2 regions of the Rhizobium sp. CB3090 genome follow, and region 2 is predicted to be linked to the other one. Evidence: riboswitches for the same ligand, from Rfam matches in the RefSeq annotation. Region 2 holds a riboswitch; the other holds the start of a gene.
The links. Region 2 has a riboswitch for S-adenosylmethionine ahead of metA (homoserine O-succinyltransferase). Riboswitches for the same ligand answer to the same signal wherever they lie in the genome.
Positions count from the first base shown of each region.

Region 1: linked by a shared signal. The riboswitch ahead of QA646_RS00725 (O-succinylhomoserine sulfhydrylase) and the one ahead of metA (homoserine O-succinyltransferase) in region 2 are both predicted to bind S-adenosylmethionine.

Region 1 is NZ_CP121662.1:138,655-145,931, reverse strand. Features, by position in the region: gene QA646_RS00750 (methyl-accepting chemotaxis protein) at 1-603, shown strand, start outside; gene QA646_RS00745 (acyltransferase) at 905-1,489, opposite strand; gene QA646_RS00740 (VOC family protein) at 1,734-2,111, opposite strand; tRNA gene QA646_RS00735 (tRNA-Gly) at 2,153-2,226, opposite strand; gene QA646_RS00730 (2'-deoxycytidine 5'-triphosphate deaminase) at 2,285-3,379, opposite strand; SAM riboswitch at 3,550-3,628, shown strand; gene QA646_RS00725 (O-succinylhomoserine sulfhydrylase) at 3,673-4,860, shown strand; gene apaG (Co2+/Mg2+ efflux protein ApaG) at 5,187-5,579, shown strand; gene QA646_RS00715 (Hsp33 family molecular chaperone) at 5,686-6,675, opposite strand; gene argF (ornithine carbamoyltransferase) at 6,825-7,277, opposite strand, start outside.
Region 2 is NZ_CP121662.1:3,296,798-3,304,074, forward strand. Features, by position in the region: gene QA646_RS15870 (MoxR family ATPase) at 1-682, shown strand, start outside; gene QA646_RS15875 (NUDIX domain-containing protein) at 682-1,104, shown strand; SAM riboswitch at 1,380-1,457, shown strand; gene metA (homoserine O-succinyltransferase) at 1,506-2,432, shown strand; gene QA646_RS15885 (VWA domain-containing protein) at 2,435-3,622, shown strand; gene QA646_RS15890 (aldose epimerase family protein) at 3,821-4,846, shown strand; gene QA646_RS15895 (GntR family transcriptional regulator) at 4,959-5,732, shown strand; gene QA646_RS15900 (SIS domain-containing protein) at 5,729-6,760, shown strand; gene nagA (N-acetylglucosamine-6-phosphate deacetylase) at 6,760-7,277, shown strand, end outside.

The DNA of each region.
Region 1 (7,277 bases), 750 kb from region 2:
TTTGCGGTCGTCGCCCAGGAAGTGCGCGAACTGGCGCAGCGCTCGGCCAATGCCGCCAAGGAGATCAAATCGCTGATCACCGCGTCCAGCACGCATGTGCAGACCGGCGTCAATTTGGTCGACGAGACCGGCAAGGCGCTCGACGCCATCGTCTCGGAAGTGCAGGACATCAACCGGCATGTGCATGCCATCGCCGAAGCGTCCCGCGAACAATCGGCCGGCCTGCAGGAGATCAATACCGCCGTCAACGCCATGGATCACGGCACGCAACAGAACGCCGCCATGGTCGAGGAAAGCACCGCCGCCAGCTATAACCTGGCAACGGAAGCCGCCGCGCTGACGGCTCTGCTCAGCCAATTCCGCCTGACGGGAACAGAAGGCAGTTACGTTGCTTCTGCAGCTCCGTCGAGCCAGGCGCCGCGCGTCTCCGCCCGCCCCGCCCCGCGGCCCACGGTTGCTCCGGTCCGTGCCGTCGAAAGGACGAAGGCACGCCCGGCTCCCTCGCCCGCCCGCGCGCTCGGTCAAAAGCTAATGAGCGCCTTCGGCGGCAGCAACCAGACCGTCGCGACTCCTGCGAAGGACGCGGACTGGACGGAGTTCTGAGACCGCCAGCACCGCTCGGCGCGATAATTCGACACGGAAGGGCGGGACGCTTCATCGCGTTCCGCCTGTTTGTTTAGAGCAATTCCAGGAAAAGTGTGCAGCGGTTTTCCGTCCGGAATTGCGAAAAAACAAAAAGATAGAGCGGTTCTAAGATTCCGTGAAAAGCTGAACCGCTCTAGAGCATGATGCCGAAAAGTGTGAGCGGTTTTCGGACGACATCATGCTCTACTTCTTTGATTCTAGAGCGGATTCAGATTTTAGGTCGTTTCGACCTAAAATCATCCGGCTCTAAGCGAGCCCGTCAGTCCGTTTTTCTTTTGGAGAGAGAAAGCCGTTCGACATTCGCGTGTCCGACGCTGACCGTTTCGCCCCGCCGCCTGACCAGCCGCGCGGGAGCGCCGACGTAGATGCCATAGGGTTCGGTCTTCCCCTTGACGACGGCATTGGCACCGATGACGCACCCTTTGGATATGTGGGAACCGCCCAAGATTTTCGCCCCGGCGCCGATCCAGACATCGTCTTCGATGACAACCGGCTTCTTGGTAACGCCCTGCATGCGAATGGGCTGTGTGAGATCATCGAAATTATGGTCGAACGAAACCACCATGGCATGGGCGGCGATCCGCACATCATTGCCGATCGTGATGCCGCCGCGTCCGAGCAGAATGGTATAGTCGTTGAGGGAGACGCTTCGACCCATATCGATGCTGCCGCGTTGCGCATCGATGACGATCCCCTTCCGCAGAAAGGCCTTTGGCCCAATGCGGACGCTGCCATCCCTCCAGATGATCGTCGCGCTGGGCGGTACCTTCGTGCGGCGGGAAATCTTCAACACGCCGCGCGTGAAGATCGCCCTCAATCTGTAAAGCAGCCCAACATTGAGCATCGGCATCCGTTCCGGTTAAGGAATGAGCTTCTGCCACGAATGTCTGGCATTAACCTGAATGGGGATGGATAGAGGTGATAACGGCGAACCACGGGACGCGTCTGATCCTTCGCAAGTCCGGCCAGACGTGCCACGATCCTGCATCGCCCGCCGCCCGGCTCGCCCAATCGCTGCCTTCAGCGACGCTCTGAAAGAGGCTTACGAGGACATGCGAGAACGCCGGCGCGTCCTCGACTGTCTACTCTCATGTCGCAGGCTTGTTGATCATCGCTTCGATGTTGTAGCCATCGGGATCAAGGACGAAGCAGGCATAGTAGTTCGCAGAATATTCCGGTCGTGGACCGGGCACACCGTTTTCCTTGGCACCGGCCTGAAGAGCGGCGTGATAGAACGAGTCGACCTCAGCCCTGCTCTGAACGCGGAAGGCGACATGCAGATGCGTCAAAGGCGGTTTGCTGCCCGTGTGCTGGATCTCGAACAGGCTGCCATCCCCCACGTCGAATGCCCAGAATACGCCCTCTTTTCCGAAGGAAAGGCGATATCCCAGAGGTTCGAAGGCTTTCTCGTAGAATGACCTGCTTTTCTGTAGATCGCTCACTTCAATGGTTATGTGATCAATCACCTTCGGCGTATCCTAGAGATCTACAACGCTGAAAAGAAACCTGGAGCGGGTGAAGGGAATCGAACCCTCGTATTCAGCTTGGGAAGCTGCTGCTCTACCATTGAGCTACACCCGCCTGACATTCAGAGGTGTCCAACAGTTGGCGGTCTCTGTCAAGGCCGCCAAATAGACGATCACAGCCGGAAATGCTTCGAAAGCTTCAGCCCCTGCGCCTGATAGTTGGAGCCGAGGCCGGAGCCGTAGAGGCTTGAGGGCTGTTCCAGCATGTGCTCGTAGACCAGGCGGCCGACGATCTGGCCGTCTTCGAGGATGAACGGGACTTCGTGGCTGCGCACTTCCAGCACGGCGCGGCTGCCGCGGCCGCCGGCTGGCGCGTGGCCGAAGCCGGGATCGAAAAAGCCGGCGTAGTGCACCCGGAATTCGCCGACCAGCGGATCGAAGGGCGTCATTTCGGCGGCATAGTGTGGCGGCACATGAACGGCTTCGCGCGAGACCAGAATGTAGAATTCGTCCGGATCGAGGATCAGTTCGGTGCGGCCGCGGCTGTAGAGCGGCTCCCAGAAATCGAAGATATCGTGCTGGGCCTTCTTGTCGACGTCGACGACCGCCGTGTGGTGCTTACCGCGATAGCCGATCAGGCCTTCCTTATCGCCGGCGAGATCGATCGACAGCGCTATGCCGCCGCCGGTAACGTTCGGCTTCTTGCTGGCGACCAGCGTCTCGCTCTCGTGCAGCGCCAGCAGTTCCGGCTCGGAGAGTGTGGCCTGTCCGACGCGGAAACGGATTTGCGACAGGCGCGAGCCGCGGCGCACGACGATCGGAAAGGTGCGCGGGCTGATTTCAAGATAGAGCGGACCGGAATAGCCGGCCGGGATCTTATCGAATTCCTGCGCCCGGTCCGTGATGACGCGGGTGAAGATATCCAGACGGCCGGTCGAGCTCTTCGGATTGGCGGAGGCGGACATATCGGCCGGCAGGTCGAGCCGCTCCATCAGCGGCACGATGTAGACGCAGCCGGTTTCCAGCACCGCGCCTTCCGAGAGATCGACGACATGCAGCTTCAGCCGGTCGAGCTTGTCGGCGACGAGATGCGATGGGCCGGGCATGAAGCTGGCGCGGACGCGGAAAGCATGCGCACTGAGCCTCAAGTCGAGGCTCGCCGGCTGGATCTGATCGACATCCAGTTCTTTTTCGCTCGTCAGCCTTCCCGCTTCGAAGAGCGCCGCAATGGCGCGATCGGCCAAAATTCCAGTAGTGCGAGCCATCATGCCTCTTTCCCAGCGCATGACCCGGCTAGTCGAGAACAGACTTACCGGGTTACGCGCCGTTCAAAATGTTACTGTGACCTTTGCGCATCCTGACGAAGGCGCGGGCAGTAATTTGCCGCAGACAAAACCAAACTCGGGGAATTGACGCAAGCGGTCAACGGCAGTATTGCAACTTATCCCGTGGTGATTTGGCCGGTCGGCTTGCAGCCACGTTAAACAAGTGGCTAAAAGGACCGGGGTTAAACCGGTCTGCTTTTCGCGGCCGGTTTTTTTGTTTTGAAAGTGGTGATGGCATGAGCAAGACTTGGCGCCCCGCAACCCAGCTCGTTCACGGCGGAACGCTCCGTTCGCAATTCGGCGAGACCTCCGAAGCAATCTATCTGACGCAAGGCTTCGTCTACGACACGTCGGAAGCCGCGGAAGCCCGTTTCAAGGGCGAGACCGACGGCTTCATCTACGCCCGCTACGGCAGCCCCACCAACGACATGTTCGAAAAGCGCATGTGCGCTCTGGAAGGCGCCGAAGAAGCCCGCGCCACCGCTTCCGGCATGGCCGCCGTTTCGGCCGCCATCCTCTGCCAGTTGAAGGCCGGCGATCATATCGTTGCAGCCCGCGCGCTCTTCGGCTCCTGCCGCTGGGTCGTTGAGACGCTGGCGCCGAAATACGGCATTCAATGCACCCTGGTCGACGGCCGCTTCACCGAAAATTGGGAAAAGGCGATCCAGCCGAATACCAAGGTCTTCTTCCTCGAAAGCCCGACCAATCCGACGCTGGAAGTGGTCGATATCGCTGCCGTCGCCAAGCTCGCCAATCAGATCGGCGCCAAGGTCGTGGTCGACAACGTCTTTGCGACGCCGCTCTTCCAGAAGCCTTTGGAACTCGGCGCACACATCGTCGTCTATTCCGCCACCAAGCACATCGACGGCCAGGGCCGTTCGCTCGGCGGCGTCATCCTCTCCGACAAGCAGTGGATCGACGAGAACTTGCAGGACTATTTCCGCCATACTGGCCCGGCCATGTCGCCGTTCACCGCCTGGACACTGCTGAAGGGCATCGAGACGCTGCCGCTGCGCGTCACGCAACAGACGGCAAATGCGGCAAAGATTGCCGATTTCCTCGCCGAGCAGACCAACAAGGTCGCTCGCGTGATCTATCCCGGCCGGAAGGACCATCCGCAGGCCGATATCGTCGCCAAGCAGATGACCGGCGGCTCGACGCTGGTGGCATTTGAGCTGAAGGGCGGCAAGGAAGCGGCTTTCAAGCTGCAGAATGCGCTGGAGATCGTCAAGATTTCCAACAATCTCGGCGACTCCAAGAGCCTGATCACCCATCCGGCCACCACCACCCACAAGAACCTCACCGACGAAGCCCGTGCCGAACTCGGCATTTCGCCGGGAACGGTGCGCTTTTCCGCGGGGATCGAGGACGGCGAGGATCTGATCGAGGATTTCGCCCGCGCACTGGCGCAGGTCTCTGCCTGACTTTTCTACCCAAACCCGCCCGAATATTGTTCGGGCGGGCTTACACATCTTGAAAACAGACTTTGCGGCTATACTTTCGACCGCGGACGATTAACCTTTAGAGTTAGTCCTAACATCTGGAAATCCGAAGGGTTTAATCCGTCAAAGGCGTTTCCACCAATCCATTCCTTGACGGAACAGGTCGCTTTATAGGATACCCCTAAGTATCCCGCTTTCCGTGGGATCATAGAAAGCGGATAAGGTGCCCTAGATTTAAAATGCTGGAGCGTCCTTTGTGCGTTCGTTTGGGCGCGCGACGTTTCGGAGTAGTGACCAAGGTGTCAGGCATGTATCGCGCTCTAACACACGACATCGAAGTTGTTGTCGAACCCTTTTATCTGGAGGAGCAATCCGATCCGGATGACGATCGTTACGTCTGGGGTTATCGCATCGTGATTTCCAACCACTCGACCGTCTCCGTGCGGCTGGTGACGCGCTATTGGCACATCACCGATCAGAACGGCATGGTGGACGAGGTGACCGGACCCGGCGTCGTGGGCGAGCAGCCGAGGCTGCGGCCCGGCGATACCTATGAATATTCCTCAGGCTGTCCGCTCGACACACCCTCGGGCATGATGTTCGGCCACTACCAGATGGAGACGGATGACGGGAAGCTGTTTCACGTCAAAATCCCCGCCTTTTCGCTGGATACGCCCAACCTGCTACGAACGCTGAACTGAAGCTGGTTGGAGCGGTTCAGCTTTTCGTGAAAAAGCAACGCCGCTCCATGTTCTTGTTCTTCGCAATTGCGCACGGAAAACTATTCAGCCCCTTTCCTGATATCGCTCAGGCGGCCGTCACCTCGGACACCTCGAAGCGATAGGTCGTCGAACAGAATTCGCAGGTGACGGCGATCTCGCCATTGTCCTGGCTCGCTTCGATCTCTTCGGCGGAGAAACCCCGCAACACGCCCTTCAGCTTGTCGCGCGAACAGGTGCAGCGGTCGAAGACCGCCTTGGGCTCATAGACGCGCACACCGCGCTCATGAAAGAGGCGATACAATAGGCGCTCGGTTCCGACCTGCGGATCGGTCAACTCGTCGGCATCGATGGTCTCGACCAGGGTGCGGGCTTCCGCCCAGGCGTCGTCCTCGACGTGTTCGCGCAGGCTAGTGTCGCCGTCGCCGCCATGGAGGTCCGGCTGGCGCATGCGTTCCGGCGCTTCCGGCAGGAACTGTGCGACAAGACCGCCGGCCCGCCAGCGATGGCGCGGCTTGCCGGCCTCATCGCGGTCGAACAATTCGGCAGCGCCGAGGCGGACACGCGTCGGGATCTGCTCCGACTGGCGGAAATAGGTGCCGGCGATCTCTTCGAGCGACGCACCGTCGAGCGCCACGATCCCCTGATAGGGCTGGCTGAAGCGACCCTGATCGATGGTGAAGGCGAGGACGCCCTTGCCGAGCAACTGTTCCGGTTCGGTCTTGCCGGCAGCAACGGCATCGGCCAGCGCCTCGTCATCGAAGCGAGCATAGGCGCGGACGTTCTCCGGCGTCGAGAAATCGGCGACCAGAAGGTCGACCGGGCCGTCGCTCTTGGTCTGTACGGTGAACTTGCCCTCAAACTTCAGCGAGGTGCCGAGCAATACGGTCAGCACCACGGCCTCGGCCAGCAGCCGGGCGACAGGAGCCGGATAGTTGTGCCGGGCGAGAATTGCGTCCAACAGCGGCCCGAGCTGCACGGCGCGACCGCGGACATCAAGACCCTCTACCTGGAAGGGAACGACATGATCGTCGCCGGCAAAATCGAATTGACCCAGCGAGGCTGCACTTTCCGCCATTGCTCTACTCCTACTGCGCCCGCGACATCAAACGCGGTTCGGGAGCGGTTCAGCTTCTCACGGAATATTAGAACCGCTCTATCTTTTTGTTTTTTCGCAATTCCGGACGGAAAACCGCTGCACACTTTTCCTGGAATTGCTCCATATCTTCAGATCGCGCCCAGGCACCAAGCAAGAATCGATTTTTGCGCATGAAGGCGGTTTTCCGCCTCATCGAAAACAACGGATTGCGGACCGTCGATCACCTCGTCCGTCACTTCCTCCCCGCGATGGGCGGGCAAGCAATGCATGAACAACGCATCCTTGCCGGCCTGTGCCATCAAAGCCGCGTTGACCTGATAGGGCTGGAAGACGTTGTGACCACGGGCCCGGTGTTCCTGATTCATGGATACCCAGGTATCGGTTACCACACAATCGGCGCCAGCGACCGCACGGTCGGCATCATGCGAGAGCATGATTTCGGCGCCCTCGTTGCGGGCCCAGTTCAGATAGTGATCCTTTGGCTCAGAACCAAGGGGCACGGCCATGTTCATTCGATAGCCGAAACGGGCAGCCCCTTCGACCAGCGAATGCAGCACGTTGTTGCCGTCGCCGGTCCAGGC
Region 2 (7,277 bases):
CATCGAATGGAACATCAAATCGACCACCAAGGCGCAGCAGGGCCTCTATGAATATGATGCCGTCTCACGCCTGCGCGACAGCCAATTGGGTGACGCGCGCGTCAACGACGTCAAAAACTATATCCGCCAAGGCAAGCTCTGGCAGGCGTTTACGGCACCAGAGAAATGCGTGCTGCTGATCGATGAGATCGACAAGGCCGACATCGAATTCCCGAACGATCTGCTGCAGGAACTCGACCGCATGGAGTTCCATGTCTACGAAACCGGCGAAACGATCCGCGCCGCCGTCAGGCCGATCGTCATCATTACCTCGAACAATGAAAAGGAGCTGCCGGATGCTTTTCTCCGCCGCTGCTTCTTCCATTATATCCGCTTTCCCGATGCCGAAACGCTGACACGCATCGTCGAGGTGCACTATCCCGGCATCAAGCAGGCATTGGTGCGAGCAGCACTCATCCAGTTTTTCGAGATCCGCGATGTGCCGGGTCTGAAGAAGAAGCCCTCGACCTCCGAAGCGCTCGATTGGATCCGCCTGCTGGTCGCCGACGATGTCGATCCGGCTACCCTGCGTGTCGATGCGAAGAGCGCGCTGCCAAAGCTGCACGGCGCGCTGCTGAAGAACGAGCAGGACGTCCATCTCTTCGAACGGCTGGCCTTCATGGCGCGCGGGCAAGGGAAATGATGCAGCCGGATGCCCTGAAGGTCTTGATCTATGCGGTGAACGACCGGCACTTGCTGGTATTCGATGAGCCGGATTTTCCGGCCGTCCAGCTCCAGGTTCCCGGCGGCACGGTGGAACCGGGCGAAGATATCGCAACGGCGGCGGCGCGCGAATTCGAGGAGGAAACGGGTTTTGCGCCAGACGAACTCCATCCGCTCGGCGTTCACGATTATCGTTTTGAAAAGAACGGGCGCGAGCATCACCACCAACGGCACTATTTCCGCTGCCGCATCTCCGAGACGGCGCCCTCCACCTGGCTTCACTATGAAATGACGCCATTCGACGGCGGCGATCCGATTGGCTTCCGTTTCTTCTGGCTGCCGATCGAGGACGCCAAGCGGCGTCTGGGCTATGGTATGCAAGCACTCCTTGAACATCTGTAGGTGGCACCCGACATCACGGCGCGGCCGCGGTCGCCCTGTGCCTCGAAAAGCGACGGAGGGCCGACCATACCCGCCCTCGCCCTTCGAGGCTCCACCCTCCGGGTTCCGCTCCTCAGGGTGAGGGCTGATCTTCTACGCCTTGGCGCAAACCCTCTCCGCCTCACCCTGAGGTGCCTTGGCGTTGAAGCGTCAGCGCAAACGTCAAGGCCTCGAAAGGCGAGGCGGCCCTGGGCCTGGAGTTAACCCATTGACCCGCCGGGGTCACAGGTCTATTGAATTTCTCCCGTGGTGATTTGGCCGGCCGGCTTGCAGCCACGTTAAAAAAGTCGCTAAAGGGCCGCGTGCGGACCGGTAGCGATTCTTATCGCGGCCGGTTTTTTGTTTTTGGTCGAGTGACAACGATGCCCATCAAGATTCCCGATACGCTGCCCGCGTTCGAAGCCCTCCAGAGCGAGGGCGTGCGGGTGATGACCGAAACGGTGGCGATCCGGCAGGATATTCGCCCCCTTCAGATCGGGCTTCTCAATCTCATGCCGAACAAGATCAAGACCGAAGTGCAGATTGCGCGCCTTGTCGGCGCCTCGCCGTTGCAGGTGGAATTCTCGCTGATCCGCGTCGGCGGCCACAAGGCCAAGAACACATCCGAAGAGCATCTGCTCGCCTTCTACCAAACCTGGGAGGAAGTGAAGGAGCGCAAATACGACGGCTTCATCATCACCGGCGCGCCGATCGAGCTGCTGGATTATGAGGAGGTCACCTACTGGGACGAGATGCAGCAGATCTTCGACTGGACGGCGACCAATGTGCATTCGACGATGAACGTCTGCTGGGGCGCGATGGCGGCTGCCTATCATTTCCATAAGGTGCCGAAATATACGCTGAAGGAAAAAGCCTTCGGCGTCTATCGCCACCAGAACCTGAAGCCGTCCTCGGTCTACCTCAACGGCTTTTCCGATGATTTCGCCATTCCGGTCTCGCGCTGGACGGAAGTGCGCCGCGCCGACATCGAAAAGGTGCCGGGGCTGCAGATCCTGATGGAATCGAGCGAGATGGGCGTCTGTCTGGTCCACGAGCAGGCCTGCAACCGGCTCTACATGTTCAATCACGTGGAGTATGATTCCACTTCGCTGGCCGACGAATATTTTCGGGACGTGAATGCGGGCGTGCCGATCAAGATGCCGCACAATTATTTCCCGCATAACGACCCGGACATCGCGCCGCAAAACCGCTGGCGCAGCCATGCGCATCTGTTCTTCGGCAACTGGATCAACGAGATCTATCAGACGACCCCCTATGATCTCGAGGAGATCGGCCAAGAGAGGTTCTGAGCTTGTTCATTCCCTTCTTCCTGAAGCTGAAGGAAGCAAAGGTTCCGGTGACGCTCCGGGAATTCCTGTCGCTTCTGGAGGGAATGGAAGAAGGGATCGCCGATTATGACGTCGAGGCCTTCTACTATTTGGCCCGCGCATCGCTGATCAAGGACGAGCGCTTCATCGACCGCTTCGATCAGGTGTTTGCCGATTATTTTCAGGGTGTCGAGGCCGTCGGCAATGATGCGGCACCGGCCGAGCCGGTCGCTGTCCCCGATGAATGGCTGCGCAAGCTCGCCGAAAGACATCTGACGGACGAGGAAAAGAAGCTGGTCGAGGCACTCGGCGGCTTCGAAAAGCTGATGGAGACGCTCCGTCAGCGCCTTGCCGAACAAGAAGGCCGCCACCAGGGCGGCTCAAAATGGATCGGTACGGCAGGCACGTCGCCGTTCGGCGCCTATGGCTATAACCCGGAAGGCGTGCGCATCGGCCAAGACGCGTCCCGTCACCGCAAGGCGGCGAAAGTCTGGGATCGCCGCGAATTTCAAAATCTCGACGATAGCGTCGAGCTCGGCACCCGCAACATCAAGGTGGCGCTGAAACGGCTCCGCCGCTGGGTGCGCGAAGGCGCGGCAGAGGAGCTCGACCTTTCCGGCACGATCCGCTCCACCGCCGAACATGGCTATCTCGACGTCCAGACCCGGCCGGAGCGGCGCAATGCCGTCAAACTGCTGATGTTCTTCGATGTTGGCGGCTCGATGGACGATCATATCCGCGTGGTCGAGGAACTGTTCTCCGCGGCCCGCGCCGAATTCCGGCATATGGAATATTTCTACTTTCACAACTGCCTCTACGAAGGCGTATGGAGGGACAATCGCCGCCGGCGTGTCGATGTCACCGCGACGACCGATCTGATCCGCACCTTCGGCCCCGACTACCGCGTCGTCTTCGTCGGCGACGCCTCGATGAGCCCCTATGAGATCACCCATCCCGGCGGCTCGGTGGAACATTGGAACAAGGAGGCGGGCGATATCTGGCTCAGCCGCATCACCGGCCATTTCCGCAAATGCGTCTGGCTCAATCCCATACCGGAAAACTATTGGGGCTATACGACCTCGATCTCGATCATCCGCCGCTTGCTAGCGGAGCGGATGTATCCCCTGACTCTTGGTGGGCTGGAAAAGGCGATGCGGGAATTGTCGCGCTAGAATTGCCCATAGCTCCTCACCCTAGCCTCCGTTGTCACATACATTGCACACTCCCGGCGCAGTCTGGAAACCACGAACCAGACGAGCTCTTGATCCCCCTCTGCCCGCCCCTAAATTTCGCGATCGAACCGGTTGCGGACCGACGCAAATGGGGGCAGGGTCTGGCCTCGAATTTTCGATAGGAATGGATGAGCTGATATGACGAAGGATAATTTGGAGCGGGAAGTTTTCGGAACGACGGCCGATGGAGAAACGGTCTATCGCGTCAGAATAGCGGGCGGCGGCCTGACGGCCCATATCATGACCTGGGGTGCCGTCATTCAGGACCTGCGGTTGGACGGCCATAGCCCCGCCCTTCTGCTCGGCTTCGACAACTTCGACGATTATCCGGCCCACTCCTCCTATTTCGGCGCTACGCCCGGTCGCTGCGCCAACCGCATCGGCGCCGGCCATTTCACGCTGGACGGTAAGGACTATCAGCTCGACCTCAACGAAAAGGGCGTCACCCATCTGCACGGCGGCAAGGACAACATCGCCAAGCGCAACTGGACGATCGTCGAACACGCCGTCGACCGCGTCGTGCTGAAGATCGTCGATCCCGACGGCCGGGCCGGCTATCCCGGCAATTGCACGATCCAGGCGACCTATTGGGTGCATGGCAACGGCGAATTCTCGGTCATCTATGAATCGACGACCGATAAGCCGACGCTCGCAAATGTCTGCCAGCACGCCTATTTCAACCTCGATGGTCGCGACGACGCACTCGGCCACGACATCATGATCGCTGCAGATAACTATACGCCAACGGACGAAAAGCAGATACCGACGGGGGAAGTGCGCCACGTCGCCGGCACCGTCTTCGATTTCCGCGAAATGGCGCCGATGATGCGCTTCGATGGGGCCGAACAGGCGCTCTACGACCATAATTTCTGCCTGTCGTCCGAGCGTACCGCCAAGCGCTCGGTGGTGCTGGCGCGCAGCGTCAATTCCGGTGTTTCGCTTGAGGTGCGCACGACCGAGCCCGGCGTGCAGTTCTACGCCGGCTTCAAGCTGGATGTTCCCGTTCCCGGTCACGACGGCCGCAAGATCGGCCCCTTTGCAGGTTTCTGCCTTGAAACTCAGATTTGGCCGGATGCCATCAACCACCAGAACTTCCCGAACGCCGTCCTTCGTCCCGGTGAAGTGCTGCGGCAGGAAACGGATTATATCTTCACCAAGAATTAAGCTGACGACATCCTTTTCGACCGGGCGCACATCACGCCCGGTCGATTCATTTTTGGCCGCTAGATCAGATTCACCTTGCGGATTGGTTCTAAATAGGTTCTATAAAGAACCCATGGATAGAACCAGTTTGATCACTGAACTGAACAGCCGTGGTCTGCGCGACGAGGCCATGACGGGGCCGTTGTACAAACGCCTGGCGCAGGCGCTGACCGGCCTTATCCAGGAAGGCCTGCTGAAGTCCGGAACGGCCCTGCCGGGCGAGCGCGATCTGGCCGAGGCTTTACAGGTCGGCCGCGTCACGGTCCGCACCGCCTATCGCGATCTGCTTGCCTCCGGCGCGATCGAGTCGCGCCATGGCAGCGGTACATTCGTGTCGGAGCGCGTCGAGCGCATCGAACAACCGCTCTGGCGCCTCTCCTCCTTCTCGGCCGATATGCGCTCGCGGGGCCGTGAGCCGGCGGCAAAGATCCTGTCGCGTACGGTCAGCGCGCCCGCCCCGGAAGAATCCTTCCTGCTCGGTCTCGGCCTGGACGAGCCGGTGCTGCGGCTCGACCGCCTGCGCTTGGCAGACGGCCAGCCGCTTGCCATCGAGCGAGCCGTCGTTCCGATCAAATTTCTCGGCGAGGATGCGGTTTCCGAGGGTTCGCTCTATGATGCGCTGGCTGGGAACGGCTTCAAGCCGGTCCGGGCTCTGCAGCGATTGACAGCAGTGACACTCGATCCGAGCTCCGCGTCGATCCTCAATGTCAAAGCCGGCGCGCCCGCGCTTTTGATCGAACGTATTTCACGCCTGGAAGACCAGCGCGTCGTTGAATACACCCGCTCGCATTATCGCGGCGATGCCTACGATTTCGTTGCCGAATTGAGAATTGGAGATGACCTATGAGCGAGACCCAATCCCTGATGCTGACGGAAGCCGGCCAGTCGCCGGACGTCGTCGCGGCCGTGCTTGAGAAAGAAAAGCCCGTCTTTGCCGAAATCGCAAAGCTCTTCGCCTCCATCCGTCCCTCTGTGATCACCACGGCAGCACGCGGTTCTTCCGATCACGCCGCCACCTTCTTCAAATATCTCTTCGAAATCTCCCATGGTGTGCCCGTCGCTTCGGTCGGTCCTTCGATCGCCTCGGTCTACGGCGCTCCTCTGCACCTGAAGGGCGGCATCCACTTCACAGTATCGCAATCCGGCGGCAGCCCCGATATCATCGCGCTGCAGGCCGCCGCCAAGCAGGGCGGCGCCACCACGATCGCCGTCGTCAACGTCACCGACAGCCCGCTCGCCAAGGAGGCCGATATCGTACTCGGCCTCAATGCCGGCCCGGAAAAAAGCGTCGCCGCCACGAAATCCTTTATAGCCTCCGTCGCAGCGCTTGCCGGCGTCACCGCCGCAATCTCGAAAGACCAGGCGCTCGCTACCGGCCTCGCCAAATTACCGGAAGCGCTTGCGGCGACATCGGGGATCGACGGCAAGGCCGCCGAAGATGTGCTGTTCAACGCCACATCGCTTTATACCGGCGGCCGCGGCCCTGCCTTCGCCATTGCGCTGGAGGCCGCACTGAAGGCCAAGGAGACCTCCGGCCTGCATGCCGAAGCCTTTTCGCTTGCCGAGCTGATGCACGGGCCGATGCGACTGGTGCAGCCGGGCTTCCCGATTGTCGCCTTTTCGCCCGACGATGCGGCCTTCGCCAACAACGCCCAGGCGCTGGAGCGCCTGCAGAAGCTCGGCGCCACTGCCGTATCCTTCTCCACCGCGCCCCTCGCCGGCATCAACCTGCGCATGCCGACCACCGGCAACGGCCTGCTCGATCCGCTGGTGTCGCTGCTCTGCTATTATCGCCTCATCGAGTCGGTGACCCGGCGCAAAGGTTTCGATCCGGATAAGCCGGCTAATCTTCTCAAGGTAACGGAGACCATGTGATGAACTACAAGGTCTTTGCCGGCGCCCGCATCTTCGATGGCGACAGGTTTCATGAGGACAGCGCGCTGGTGATCGGCAACGGCCGCGTGCACGCCATTACGGGCGCGAACGACGTGCCCGACAATGCCGAGACGATCCGCCTGAATGGCGGCGTGCTCGCCCCCGGCTTCATCGACGCGCAGGTGAACGGCGGCGGCGGCCGCATGCTGAACGACGAACCCTCGGCCGAATCCATGTACATGATCGCCGAGGGTCACCGGCCCTACGGCACGACATCGGTGCTGCCGACCCTCATCACCGATGTCGCAGCCGCCACGACGGCGGCGATCGAAGCCGCCATCGAGGCGGTCAAGACCAATCGCGGCGTCGCCGGCCTGCATCTCGAAGGCCCGCACCTGGCGCCAGCACGCAAGGGTGCGCATCTCGCCGAGCTGATGCGACCTGTCGAAGACAGTGACGTCAAGACATTCATCGGCGCTCGAGAGGCGATCGGCACCCTGCTGATCACCATGGCGGC